2 regions of the Bacillus sp. H1a genome follow, and region 2 is predicted to be linked to the other one. Evidence: riboswitches for the same ligand, from Rfam matches in the RefSeq annotation. Region 2 holds a riboswitch; the other holds the start of a gene.
What was found. A riboswitch is a leader RNA that binds a small molecule or an ion and turns the genes downstream of it on or off. The one in region 2 is predicted to bind thiamine pyrophosphate.
Positions count from the first base shown of each region.

Region 1: it holds a riboswitch for thiamine pyrophosphate, as region 2 does, so the genes downstream of both, tenA (thiaminase II) here and U860_RS0124125 (MTH1187 family thiamine-binding protein) in region 2, are expected to answer to the same signal.

Region 1 covers NZ_AYMH01000029.1:142,131-149,582, forward strand. Annotated here, with positions in the region: gene U860_RS0114645 (DUF3995 domain-containing protein) at 1-120, opposite strand, end outside; gene U860_RS0114650 (DUF3959 family protein) at 281-1,048, opposite strand; gene U860_RS0114655 (RNaseH domain-containing protein) at 1,274-3,661, opposite strand; gene tenA (thiaminase II) at 4,025-4,711, opposite strand; TPP riboswitch at 4,856-4,961, opposite strand; gene U860_RS0114670 (D-alanine--D-alanine ligase) at 5,057-5,971, opposite strand; gene U860_RS0114675 (PLP-dependent aminotransferase family protein) at 5,976-7,424, opposite strand.
Region 2 covers NZ_AYMH01000055.1:9,281-16,732, reverse strand. Annotated here, with positions in the region: gene U860_RS0124130 (methyl-accepting chemotaxis protein) at 1-1,115, shown strand, start outside; TPP riboswitch at 1,177-1,278, shown strand; gene U860_RS0124125 (MTH1187 family thiamine-binding protein) at 1,381-1,701, shown strand; gene U860_RS0124120 (ABC transporter permease) at 1,673-2,446, shown strand; gene U860_RS0124115 (ABC transporter substrate-binding protein) at 2,443-3,441, shown strand; gene U860_RS0124110 (ABC transporter ATP-binding protein) at 3,438-4,187, shown strand; gene U860_RS0124105 (ABC-F family ATP-binding cassette domain-containing protein) at 4,587-6,119, shown strand; gene U860_RS35690 (hypothetical protein) at 6,585-6,740, opposite strand; gene U860_RS0124095 (DUF1992 domain-containing protein) at 6,830-7,201, shown strand; gene U860_RS0124090 (thioredoxin family protein) at 7,212-7,452, shown strand, end outside.

The DNA.
Region 1 (7,452 bases), on a different contig from region 2:
TTCTCCAAATTCAGTTGGAATGACACTATTTGTTCCCCACTTTCCTCCGAAAGCCCAGTATACATGTAAAAAGCTCACTAAGAATAATATACATACAGAAATAATTGTAAAAATAAGCATTTTGGCACCTCCATTATTTTGTTCAAGTCTCACTTTTTAAAGTATGCTACAAATTTCTTTAGAAATCTATTTTCCATTCAAAGTATTAAAGAACTATATATAAAACCCCTTAATAATCTATCAATTCTACGATAAATCATTAAGGGGTTAACTAATTTTACTATGCATTATACCTATTTCTTCGACGTTCCATCCTTGTTTGTCCTTGTATAGCTTCTACTTTATGTTGCTGTTCTTGCTCTGTCATTTGATATGTTTCAACTGGTTTATCATAATTACGCTCATAAATAGTTTCTGGCGTTTTTCGTTTAGAAGATTTTCCGCCAAACTTAAATAATTTAATCTTAAACTTTGGTAATCTAGGAATACGAATTTTAAATGTTGGCTTGTTGCGTTTCTTTTTTTGTTTAAATATATTTGTATTTTCTACGTTATTATCTTTTTCTTTACGGTGCAATAGCATCGCAAGTAATCCACCAAATATAAGTCCTCCCATTAGAAACAGAAGATATGAATACTGTGTTGTCATTAAACTTGTAATACGCTCAAGAATTGCTAATGACTTTATTTCCTTTATATCCCATAACAATGCAGACCATAGTGAGAGTAAGCCTACTGTAAGCCCGTATGTACGAAAACGGAATATACATGGAATTAAAGCGATACATGCAGCGATTTTCGCGTTCGCTATTAACGAACTCATTGTAACATATTGATTCCAAATGACTAACAATAATGTAATAAATGAAGCGTATGCTATCCAGCTACATATTCGTGAGTACATCTTTTTTGCGTAATAACTACCAAAACTAGTGAAAAATAATAACCCTCCAATAAATAAAGATTGCTCTAGAGGGATTTGCTTCATAATGCCTGCAACTGGAAAGAGGCTGCTCAGCACCATTAATAGTACATCTAATTTTTTCACCATTCCCCATTCCTTTCAAATTCTTTTTCAGTTTTGTAAAGTAAATTTCATATTTTAAGGCAACTCTTCGTGATACAATAGTGGTATTTCTAAAAAACATCTTAATCCCGTATGTGAATAAAGTAAATATGAAAAAGAAAATATACATGACAAATCATATCTATATTTACATTAAAAAATGACAAATCCTGCTCATTATAACTAGCAGGATTTGTTTACTGATATTTAAATTAATAACAACGAATCTTCCTTTTCTAAGATCGTTATATCCAAATCTAATTCATCATTAAATTCTTTAAATTCTCTTGCATCTATATCCGTAATATAATTTTTTATTAATTTAGCCATTTGCATCGAATACGTCTTGTGTATATTTCTTTCCGTGAGCGAGCTTGTTTTATAACACATGTAATGTATCAATTTGGCGATGTCGTCCCTCTCTTCGGGTTTTGCACCTAACGGGATAATTTCAAGTATGTACTGCTGTACTATCTCATCACACTCTAACACGTGCGCATTAGTGCTATAATACATTCCTTTTTGATCTGCAAATAAGCCACTCTCATCTATAACGTAATTATGTTCTCTAGTAATATAACTCGGTACATCAAAAGTTGTATTAATTCTTACTACTTTTAAATTTGAATATTCTTTTGAATTCGAGATTATATCGGGTAAAACATCTATATCAATGGTTTCATTTTGCAACTCTTTTATCCAATATTTTCTCATATTTGCATCTACAATAAAATAAACATCTTCATTTCGCTTTTGCGCATCTTGTAATATTTCAACTAACGTTTCGGACACGAATTGTTTAAAACGAACTCCCATATCATTTCTTTTAGATGGCTGGGGTACAACCGCATTATAATTATCTATATTTAATAATGTATGATCAATCGTGTTCCACTCTGCTTGTCCGTATAATTTATATGAAATTTCTGTCCCATTTATTTTTGAAAAAATAGGTAAGGAATCGAATTTATATATTTTCTCAATTGATAAATTTACATAAGTACCTGGTAATTCCATCTTATTCCAACTACGCTTTAAGAAACCCTTTTGCTCTAACAAACTAAAAACTGCGGTTATTATTTCTCCTTTAGACACACTTTGTCCGATAAATAAATTAATAAATGTTGAAATACGTTTCGTTCGAGCGAATCCTTCACGAATAATTTGCTTCGGATCAATTTTCTCACGCCCGTCATAGTTTTTTATTGCGATTAATGCTAACGTCGTTTCATTTCGCTCTCCTGCTGTAGCGTGCACAGCTTTCACGACATCGTCAACAAGATTTGTTTTATATTTATGGCAATATTGCATGCGATATGGATTTTGTAACACTTTCTCAATATTACATCTCACTATCTTCAACAAAACTGGAGCGTCTGCATTTAATAAATAAGTGGAATCATCATTCTGAGCCAGAACTACTTTGCTTTCTAATAACGCTTGTTCTATCTCTATTAATATATCGTTCGACCATACTTCTAACGTAATTGTTTTTAATCCCTTTGGCGCAAATAAAGGTAATTGTTCATTTTCAGTATTAGTTAATATCTTTTCACATTCTGGAAGCAATGTGAAATATGGAAAACTTCGCTGGAATTCATTAAAAAGTTCCTCTTTATCTCTTACTTTTATACCAAATTTTATTTTTGTTCCTTGAACTTTATATATTTTTTCATTATATGGAAGTAGCACTCTGACATTCGTTCCCGCAATATACTCTTTCGGATATTGAAGAATATGATCTAACACTACTTCTCCTCCTATCTTAAAATCATCTTTTAAATTTCTATAAAGTTTAATCCACTTTATTCCTTTTTTCGCTTGTTGCACTTTTAACTTTACAAATCGCTGCTTTTTATTTTCCGATGCAAATTCAGGAGTTGAAACTAGTATTAATCCGCGTTTCCGACTCAAAAGTATAGACATATCTTTATGATTATATTGTTGATAAAATCGCCTAATCCCTATGGATACTTTCAAAAGTGGAATATTCTCGCCTCCACGAGTTATATATTCAAACCGATACACATAAGCGAAATAATCTTGTGTTTCTTCATCTATAATTGGCTCTGACATCGCTTCACAAATATTTTGTGATCGAAGTGGTGAAAAATATATTTCTTCTTCATTCTTATTATTCATACGTACAGGCTGTTCGCAAAAAACATGTGTAATTAATGCTGGAACCCATTTAAAATATGTTTCTTTATCATGTAATACTGGTAAATTACATATTAAATCATAATGCCATTCTAAACATGGTGGATCTGTTAATTTATTCGGTTTCCAATCATGAATAACCGCATACCAACTTTGTAAAATATAGTCCAACTGTTCTTGTCTCATTGGTTCTTTTGAAACAATCCAAGGCGTATCTTCCTTTAATATATATGGATTATGCTGAATGAATAATATGTCAGAGAACATATCATACAATCTTTCATTTAAAAGTTTTAATTTGCTCGTTAATAAAAATGTTCTATAATGTATATCTACAATATCAAGCCATTCAATGGGAAAATATATATATGCTACTTTTTCATTAAAGAGGGGTTCTACTACATCATTAAATGTTAATAATTGTATTTTTTTCATACTATGAATACTTCCTCTCTTTATTAATTATCTTGATTATGAATAAAACTAAAAAAGCTCGCTAATTTTTATAAAGCCCAATCTAATTAATTTAAAACCAAGTACTTCAGAAGAAACATTTTAATCTAATTATACGAATATAACATTACATAAACCAACCTCATGAAAGATACCAATACTTTCTTATATTTCACGTATTACTTTTACCATATTAATCCCTCCTTACATCGCCTAGTATAATACAAAACGATTATATGATAAATCGTTATATTCTGTATATATAATTTACAAAATATTTACAGAAACTAAATATATTAAAAGGTATCGCCTCTTTATATAGCGATACCTTCACTATACTCTTTTTTAAAAAACACCTTTAACTTCTTCATTCACCGGCCATTTTTCTAATGTATATGCCATTTCCCAAAATGAATATTCATATTGACTACTAATAATAAAGTGTTTTCTCATACGATTACGGTCTGCCTCTGTTACTTTTTCAGCGATAGTATCTAATCGTGTGATTTGCTCTTCTACTAATGTACGGAACCAATCCGATCCATATGCAGAAATCCATTCTTGATAGATGGGTTCTTCTGGCTGACTTCCTTTTAAACGTTCACCAATTTCATAATATAACCAATAGCAAGGTAGTATAGCTGCAATAATATCTCCTAAATGCCCCTCATAAGCAGCACGATACATATGGGATGTATACGCATATGCAGTTGGTGCTGGTACAAAATTGTCTTTTTCTTCTTTCGTAATTCCTAATTTCTTAGCAAAGTTCTTATGTAATGATAACTCAGCTTCATATGTATTTTGTGCATGATGCGCCATACGAGCCGTCGTTTCTAATTCAAGGGCCTTTGCAGCACCTAATGTTTGCACTCGTGCAAAATGACTTAAATAATATGAATCTTGGAGCACATAATAACGGAAACTAGCTAAATCTAGTGTTCCTTCTCCGAGTTTTTTCACAAACGGATGATTGAAACTCGATTCCCAAATAAAATTTACTTCATTACGTAATGACTGTGAAAAAGACACTTAAATCCCTCCAATAAATAAAAGTCTACTTTTGAAACTATATAATAAGTACTTCTCCTGGTTTCTAGTGCTGTAAAATAAAAAAACTTTCTTTACAAGCGTAAAGAAAGTGAAATAGACATCAAAAACGTATTCGTTAATCATTATCCGTCTTCTCCACTTCCCTACGCTAGCATTAACCAGATCAGGTACTAAGAGTCTCAAAAATACTTTTGATCTCAGCCTATTATAGGCACCCCTAGTGGATAAATATATAGTTTTCGTATTCATCATAGCATACTTCTTGAAACTGTCAAACTTATTGGATTGTTCTATTAAAATAATAAACCAATCATTTTTTAAAAATTAAAATCCTTCGTTTTTCCTTACTTGTAAAGACGTTTCAACGATCATATCTAATAGCTTACTATAGCTAATTCCCGCTGCTTCTGCGCTTTTTGGCAACAAGCTTGATTTTGTCATTCCAGGTAACGTATTAACTTCCATTACATATGGAATTCCATCTTTTACAATCATATCAACTCTAGCGTAAACACTACATTTTAATGCTCTATAACAAGCAATTGACGCTTTATTTACAAGATCTTTAATTTCAGCTGGAAGTTCTATAACTTCTTCAACTGTACTAGCATCATCATATTTTGCATTGTAGTCAAAAAACTCAGCTGCATGTCGAATTGAAATGATAGGTAACTGTTTTCCATCAAAAATGGAACACGTAATCTCGTCACCTTTTATATACTTCTCAATTACTACTTCAGAATCCCATTCGAATACAGTTTCCAGCATAGAAATTAATTCATTTTTATTATAGACGATTTTTACTCCAACACTCGATCCGCCAGTGTTTGGTTTTACCACTAATGGAAAGCCTAACTTATCTAACTCTTCAAGCTTTAGATCCTCCATTTTCGTAAGTTCAATCCAATCTGGTGTTTCTACTCCTTCATAACGCAAAATCTTTTTCGAAATATTTTTGTCCATACATATACCGCTAGATAACATATTACTCCCGCTATAAGGGATACCTAAACTCTCAAGCGTTCCTTGAATTGTCCCATCTTCTCCGTATTTTCCGTGTAATGCTAGCAATGCAAAATCAATGTCTTTCGCTTTTTCAATTAAATCAATTTTTTCATTTAACGTAATTGGAACTATTTCATACTTACTCTTATCTAAATGTGCAATCATTTCATTCCCAGTCATAATTGATACTTGTTTTTCAGAGGATACTCCTCCCATAATAACGCCAATTCTCATCTTCTCAACTCCAAATTTCATTTTTTAATGTATCACCAATTATTTGAATACCGCTAACAATTTCCTTTTCTTTCAAACGTGAAAAGCCTAATCGGAAAGTGTTCGCTCCTCCTCCATCAGAGTAAAAAACATCTCCAGGAGAAAACGTAACTCCTTTCTCATAACATTTTTGTAAAAGTGTGCGGGCATGAATTTTTTCTTCCAATTCTATAAATAAATGAAGTCCACCATCTCCAGTCATTCTTTTAAACGGGATGTACTGATTACACGCCCCAACAGCTAACTCATATTTTTTCTTATAAACAGATCTTGCCTTTTTTAAATATTTTTCGAAATATCCTTCATGTAAATATTGAAACAGAACAGCTTGATCTAACGTTGATGTGTGAATGGTCCTTGCTCTTTTTACACTTTCTAAATAATGAATCAGTTCTTTGTCTGCAATGATCCAACCTACACGTAAACCAGGGAAAAGTACCTTTGAAAAGCTACTAATATAAATCACATTATTACCAGCCCCAGCAAAAGTTAATAATGGCGCTAAATGTGAACCTGAATAACGTAATTCTTCATTAAATCCGTCCTCTATAATAGGAATCTTATATTTTGAAAATAACCTCATCAATTCCGTTCTTTTCTCCGAACTCGTAACAATACCGGTTGGATTATGATAAGAAGGAATTAAATACGCGAAATCAAAATCCTTTTCACGCAAACTTTTTTCTAATTGATTCGTATCAATACCATCATCTCTCATATCCATCCCATGAACTTCAAGTCCATGTAAGCGAAAAAGCTTCAGTGCAGCATGGTGAGTTGGATTCTCACAAATAACACGCCCTGATTTCTTCGATAAAGAAGATAATACAATATCTAACCCTTCTGTAAATCCGTTTGTAATTAAAATATCTTTGTTCGAAATGTCTACACCTTTCATTTCCATGTAATGAAGTAGATAATTCATTAACGGTCGATAACCTTTTGCATATCCGTAGTTCAATACGATATTCCCTTCAATGGACATACGAGTAAGAAAAGCTCTTTTGAAATTTTCAACATCAAATAGCTTTTCGTCCGGGGCTATACTATTAAAAACAATCATTCCTTTTTCCCAGCGAACACCATGTTTCATTAAATCTAATTCATCCGCTAATGCGGTAACTGTATTGAGTTTATTTTTCCAATCTATTTCAACAGACGAAGTGTTACTTATATCCACCTTCGCAACAAAATTTCCTTTTCCTTTAACTGCATAAATTAGCCCTTCTTGTTCTAAATCCGCATAAGCAGCGAGTACTGTATTTCTGCTCACAGATAATAATTCACTCAGTTCTCGGGTTGATGGAATTTTCTGGTTCCCTAACAAATGCCCTTTCATAATCATCTTTTTCAAATAATCCTTCAATTGAATATAAACGGGACGATCTTTTACAACTTTAAAATCCTTAAACAATTCCTTACCCCCTGCAATTATTTTTGCA
Region 2 (7,452 bases):
TTTCTGTTTTAATTGCAACTGTTATTCAATTCTTAATTGTACGTAACGCACTTGCTCCATTGCGAGATTTACGTGAAGGATTGCGCAAAGTCGGTGAAGGTGATTTAAGTATTAAATTAGAGGAGAGACCAGATGATATTGGTATTATTAATGCGTATTTTAATAATACCATCGAGAAGTTTAAAGGAATTATAGATAAAGTGAAGCAGACAGCAGAACAGGTTTCCTCATCTTCACAAGAATTGTCAGTGAGTACGAAAGAGAATAGCATGGCAGTTCAAGAGATCGTAAGTTCTATGGTTGAGTTAAGAGCTGGCGCTCAGTCACAAGAAACTGCAGTACCACAGTATTTAGGTATTGTATATGAAATGGAAGATAAGATGGAAGAGATAACGAATGCTGTAAAACAAATGGCGAAAGAGTCTGAAGGTATGGAGCACCATTCAGTAAAAGGAAATGGTGTTATTGAACAGACGATTAATCAAATGAACATAATACAAAATGCAGTACAAGATTTATCTTCTATCATTTATTCTTTGGAAACAAGATCAAAAGAAATTAGTGATATTGTAACTGTAATTACAGGTATTTCAAATCAAACTAATTCGCTAGCTTTAAATGCTTCTATTGAGGATTCACGTGCTGAGGAAACCGGAAGGGGATTTGCCGTTGTTGCTGATGAAGTGCGTAAATTAGCAGAGCAGACGGAAGCATCAGCAAAAGATATAGCGAAATTAATAGGGGAAACACAAGCTGAAACGGAAGAAGCTGTTGTTTCAATGCAAAAAGCTTCAAAAGAAGTAGAATCAGGAATTAAACTTGTTCAAAGTAGTGGTGCTTTCTTTGAACAAATTTCAAGGTCAGCACAATCTGTTACAAATCAAGTTAGAGTTGTTTCTAGCAATTCAAGTGATATATTGCAAAATAGCCAAAATATTGTTCGTGTTGTAAATGAACTATCACTTATCGCAAATACGTATGCGAATAGTAGTAGTAATATTGAAGAAAGTATGAAAGAACAGGAAATGTCTGTACAAGATATTGCTGAATTAGCTAGTTCTTTAAGCTGGCTTTCACAGGAGTTACAAGAGTTAATTGGGGAATTCAAAAGTTAAATGAAATGATTATACATGCTTTTGTTTGTTCAATAAAATAAATCATGCTACAATGAAAACGAATTAAGAACCGGGGAGCCAATTGGCTGAGAGGATGTAAGTATACATCGACCCTCAACCTGATCTGGATAATGCCAGCGTAGGGAGTTACTTTAAAGTGATGTAGCATAAGTTATTATAGAATAACTTGTATACAAGGCTTTCCTACATGGTAGGAAAGCCTTTTCTTTTTTTTGGAAACATATTTTGTAAGGGGGATTTTATTATGTCACAACAAGTTACAATTTCATTTTCAGTAGTACCACAAGCGAAGAACAAAGATGTGTATTCCGTTGTTGATAAAGCAATTGAAGTTGTACAACAGTCGGGAGTTCGTTATGAAGTAGGGGCAATGGAAACAACGTTGGAAGGAGAATTAGATGTACTTCTTGACGTCATTAAACGTGCGCAACAAGCTTGCGTCGATGCTGGAGCAGAAGAAGTTATCACTTCTATTAAAATTCACTATCGTCCAAGTACGGGCGTAACGATTGACGAAAAGGTTTGGAAGTACCGTGATGAATATGCAAAACCAGAAGCGATCTAAAATAATTACAACAATTTGGCTTATCCTTCTCATTGCTATGTGGGAAGGATCTGTTTCATTATTTAAAATTGAGCCGTGGATTTTACCGAAGCCATCAGCAATTGTGCAAGAGTTAATTGGAATGAAAGATTTACTATTACCGAATACAGTGCAAACGTTACAGGAAGTAATAATTGGGTTGTTTTTTGCAATTATACTTGGGACGAGTATTGCTATCATTATGGATGTTATCCCGTTATTTCGGATTTTAATGAATCCGTTGCTAGTTATTTCGCAAACAATTCCAATCGTTGTGCTCGCTCCATTATTTATTATTTGGTTTGGGTACGGAATGTTGCCAAAAGTAATGGTTGTTATTCTTGTTTGTTTCTTCCCAATTGCCCTTAGCATTTTAGAAGGTTTCCAAACGGTAGATAAAAATATGCTGAAACTGTTACAAACAATGAAGGCGACGAAATGGCAAGTTTACCAGAAAGTAAAGTTGCCAGCAGTGCTCCCATACTTTTTCTCAGGTTTAAAAATTGCAGTTACATATAGCGTAATGGGGGCAATTATCGGAGAATGGCTCGGTGCAAGTGAAGGGTTGGGGGTTATGCTTACGAGAGCTACAAAATCCTTTTTAACTGCTCGAGTATTTGGTGTTGCAGCGATTATCGTCATGGTGACATTATTCCTGTACTTTATTGTTGAATTTATGGCAAGAATAACAGCACCATGGATATACAGAAAGGGCGGCAGAAAATGAAAAAAGGTTTAAAAATTATGTTAGCTGCATTATTAGCAGTTGGTGTTGCCGGATGTAATGCGGCGAAGAAAGAAGAGAGCACAAGCAAAGAAAAGAAAGTGAAAGTCGTTTTAGATTGGTTCCCAAATACAAACCATACTGGTTTATATGTGGCGAAGACTAAAGATTATTATAAAAAACAAGGGTTAGATGTAGAAATCATTCAACCAGGTGATAATGTTACGGCCGAACAAATGATAGCTTCAGGAAAAGCTGATTTTGCGATAAGTGCACAAGAAAATGTAACATTGGCTCGCGTTGAAGGTATTCCTGTTGTGTCGGTCGGTGCAATTATTCAACATAATACATCTGCTTTTGCATCGTTAAAGAAAGATAATATTGCTTCAGCGAAAGATTTTGAAGGTAAACGTTATGGTGGCTGGGGAGGACCAGCAGAAGAAGCGACGTTAAAGACAATTATGGATAAACATCAAGCTGATTTTAATAAAGTTGAAAAAATTATTCTTGGACAAACAGATTTCTTTAAATCAATCGGTCGTGATGCAGACTTTGAATGGATTTATTATGGATGGGATGGAATTGAAGCGAAGCGTCAAGGAAAAGAGTTAAATACAATTATGGTAAAAGACTTAGATCCAGCACTCGATTTCTATAGTCCTGTCATTATTACAAGTGAAAAACATACGAAGCAAGATAAAGATTTTGTGAAAAAGTTTATGACTGCAACGACGGAAGGTTATAATTTTGCAATTAAAGAACCGAAAGAAGCTGCTGATATTTTAATTAAGGCTGTTCCAGATGTGAATAAAGAATTAGTACAAGAAAGTCAAAAGTGGTTAAGTACAAAGTATCAAGATGATGCAAAAGCGTGGGGAGTACAGAAGGAAGAGATTTGGACGAATTACATGAATTTCTTATATGACAACAAAGTTATTAAAAAGAAAATTGATGTAAAAGATGCTTTTACAAATGAATTCCTTCCAAGTGAAAAATGAGTGGATTACAAATAAAAGATATTGTAAAAGCTTTCGATGGAAAGAATGTATTAGCAAATATTAGTGCTTCCATACAAGAGGGAGAGTTTGTCTCCTTTGTGGGCCCAAGTGGTTGTGGAAAAAGCACATTATTAAATATGATTGCGAGTGTTGAACAACCAACGAGCGGAGAAGTGTTTTATAACGAGAACTATGTAAAAAAACAAGATGTTGTTAGTTATATGCCACAACAAGATTTATTACTACCGTGGCGATCTGCTTTGCAAAATATAGTTCTTCCATTAGAAATCGAAGGGAAGCCTAAAAAACAAAGGCTGACAGAAGGAATGGAAGCATTAAAGCAGTTTGAGCTAGATGAATATGCAAATCATTACCCAGATGAGCTATCAGGTGGAATGCGTCAAAGAATTAGTTTCCTTCGCACATATTTATGTGAAAAGCCAATTATGCTACTCGATGAGCCTTTTGGAAAATTAGATGCATTTACAAAAATGGAAGTACACAGTTGGCTTTTAAATTCTTGGCATCAAGAAAAGCAGACAATTGTTATGGTTACACATGACTTAGATGAGGCAATTTTGCTTTCTGATCGCGTATTTATTTTATCTCAAAGACCGGCATCAATTGTTGGAGAGGTACAAGTGAAATTACCTCGACCGCGAACAATGGATATGTTAACATCTCTGGAGTTAAAGAAAGATAAGGAAGAAATTTTAAGAGTATTGGCTCCTTATATGAAAAAATAGAAAAAGCCTCTTAACAGTTTTAGTATAATTACTGTTAAGAGGCTTTTTTGCAGAACATGAAATGAATAAGAAGGAACAAAAGGAAAAATAGCGAATAGAATATAACAGAGTAGTTTATACTCGTAATATAACAAATGTAAAAGGAGTGAAAGGATAAAATGACTTTATTGACTGTTCTTCAAATGGTTTTAGCTTGATATGGGAGAAGTCTGCCCATTTTTAAAGATTAAGCTAAATTGAAGACAGCAGGTAAAGAACCTTAATCCTTTTTTACGATAATAAATTGTAATGGGTAAGGTGTATTCACCTTACCCATTTTTATATGTACAACTAAATAAGTCTTTATGCTGTTGTTCTCTCTATTTAGCTTATGAACTATAAGTAGAGGAGAGAGATAAAATGAGTATATTAACAGTAGAAAATGTAAGCCATTCATATGGTGAGAAAACTATTTTATATAATGCATGTTTTCGATTATTAAAGGGCGAACATGTTGGGTTAGTAGGGAAAAATGGAATTGGAAAATCAACATTGTTACGCCTGTTAACAGGAGAACTTATACATGATGATGGGAAAATTGAATGGTTTCCACATGTGAAGGTTGGCTTTTTACAGCAACATATGGATTTACAAGAAGGTATAACAATTGAAGAATACTTGCAAAGTGCATTTTCTAGTTTGTATGCGATTGAATGTGAAATGTTAAAAATTACAGAAGAGATGGCTATAACGGAAGAGATAGGGAAACTATTAGTAAAGTATGGCGAGCTACAAACGATACTTGAAGGTTCTAATTTCTATCAAATTCGTACAGAAATTGAAGAAGTAGCAACCGGTTTAGGCTTGTTTGAAATAGGGATGGAAAAGGATGTTTCAAAGTTAAGTGGTGGTCAGCGGACAAAGTTATTACTTGGAAAACTCCTTTTAGAAAAAGCGGATGTTTTATTATTAGATGAGCCAACTAACTATTTAGATACAGCGCATATAGAATGGTTGCAATCGTATTTAAAAATGTATGAAAAAGCTTATATTATCATTTCGCACGACGAGGCATTTTTGAACAATATTACGAATGTCATTTATCATCTAGAAGAACGAAAGGTTAAGCGCTATGTAGGAGATTATGAAGCCTTTTTGCAAAGTTATCAATTACAAAGGAAACAATTACAAGCGGCGTATGCGAAACAACAAAAAGAAATTGCACATTTAGAAACCTTTATTCAAAAAAATAAAATTCGAAAAGCGAAACAAGCAAAAAGTCGTGAGAAGGTATTAGAGAAAATGCAAAAGGTGGAAAAGGTTAACGATGTACCTCGTGCGCGTTTTGATTTTAATGTTTATACTGAGCCAGTGAGTCGTATATTACAGGTAGAGAAACTGAAAATTGGTTATGGTGAACCGTTATTTCCAGAATTGGATTTTCAAGTAAAAAAAGGGGAAAAGATTGCAATTGTTGGTCATAATGGGGTTGGAAAAACAACAGTGTTAAAAACATTACTAGGACAAATAAAGCCGTTAAGCGGTTCAGTTTTTATTGGTGAACGGGTAAAACCAGCTTATTTTGCACAAGAGGAATTCGCTTCAGAAATAACTGCACTAGAAAGAGTATGGGCAGGGAGACCAGATATGACAAGAAAAGAAATCCGACAAGCATTAGCAAAGTGCGGATTGAAAGAAGATCATGTTTTAAAACCTATCCATTTATTAAGTGGAGGGGAACAAACGAAAGTACGATTATGCGAACTTATCGTAACTCAAAGCAATGTTTTAATTTTAGATGAACCAACTAACCATTTGGATACAGAGACTAAGATGGCTTTGCAGGAAGCGTTAAAACAATATAAAGGTACGGTTTTAATTGTTTCACATGAGCCCTCTTTCTATAAAGCGTGGATAACAAAAGTATGGAATATTGAAGAATGGAACGTTTAAAAATAATCACAAAGAAAAGGCATTAGCTTTTATGAGCTAATGCCTTTTCTTTGTAATTAACATGATTTTCGAGAATTCTTACATGAGAATTGTATGAAGAAGCACTCTTATGGTGCGCTTATAAGCGTGCTTTTTCTGCGATTATATTTATAATAATACTAGATGCCTTTCCCTAATAGGCCACTATCTTTCTTTGTATATATATAGATAGTTTGAAGTGGAATAAAAATTATTCCTATATGTAAAGGATAATGTGATTAGTATGGGAAGACAATAGTAATTAAAGGAAATTCATGTAAAATTCAGCTGAGCTTCATACAAACTTCATATTAGAAACTAAATATAAATATAATAGATTATTAGAATGTTTATTTTTTACTTTTTATAAAATTAAAAGTTTGAATTTAGGAATTAACGTTAAAACCTAAATCCAAACCTTATTGAAATAATTAAATAAGGTTACGTTTAGTTTTCACTAATGACTGCATTTAAAAGTTCAGCAGGATTTCCTGTTCCTGCGCCTCTGATTGTAACGAATCCACCCGGAGGAATTTCGCCACTCCACCCTACATTAGTAATTACATAACGATTATTTGTTTTACTACTAATTTTAGAATCCAAAACTTGTGTGTCTTTGCTATTGCGTAATGTAGCAGAAAACTGAAATTTCATGTAAAATAATAGTAAAAATATGTAAAGGAGGGAATAGTGTGGATGTGTTTTTGAATATTGCTGAAGAAAAAATTCGTCAAGCAATACGGAATCGAGATCTCAATAATATTCCGGGAAAAGGAAAACCACTACAATTAGAAGACCTTTCAATGGTACCTCCAGAATTAAGAATGAGTTATAAAATATTGAAAAATGCGGGTATGATTCCACCAGAAATGGAATTGCAAAAAGATATATTAAAAATAGAGGATTTAATCGCTTGCTGTTATGATGAGGTTGAGAGAATAAAATTACAAGAAGAACTAACAGTAAAAACTTTGCGTTTTCAGCAGTTAATGGAAAAGAGAAAAATTAAAGACAATTCAGCATTTCGTATGTATCAAGATAAAGTATTTCGCAAATTACGTTAAGAGGGATAAGATGAATCATTTTCAAACGGTAGAAGAATTAGCGACATATATTGAAGAACAGCAGTTAGTACTTCTGTTTATAAAAACGGAAAATTGTGGTGTTTGTGATGTTATGTTAAGGAAAGTAAATTATGTATTAGAGGGTTATGATTATGTAAAGAAAGTAGAGGTTTTACTACAAGACATGCAAGAGATTGCGGGTCGATATTTAGTATTTACAGGGCCGACAGTTCTATTATTTCATGAGGGGA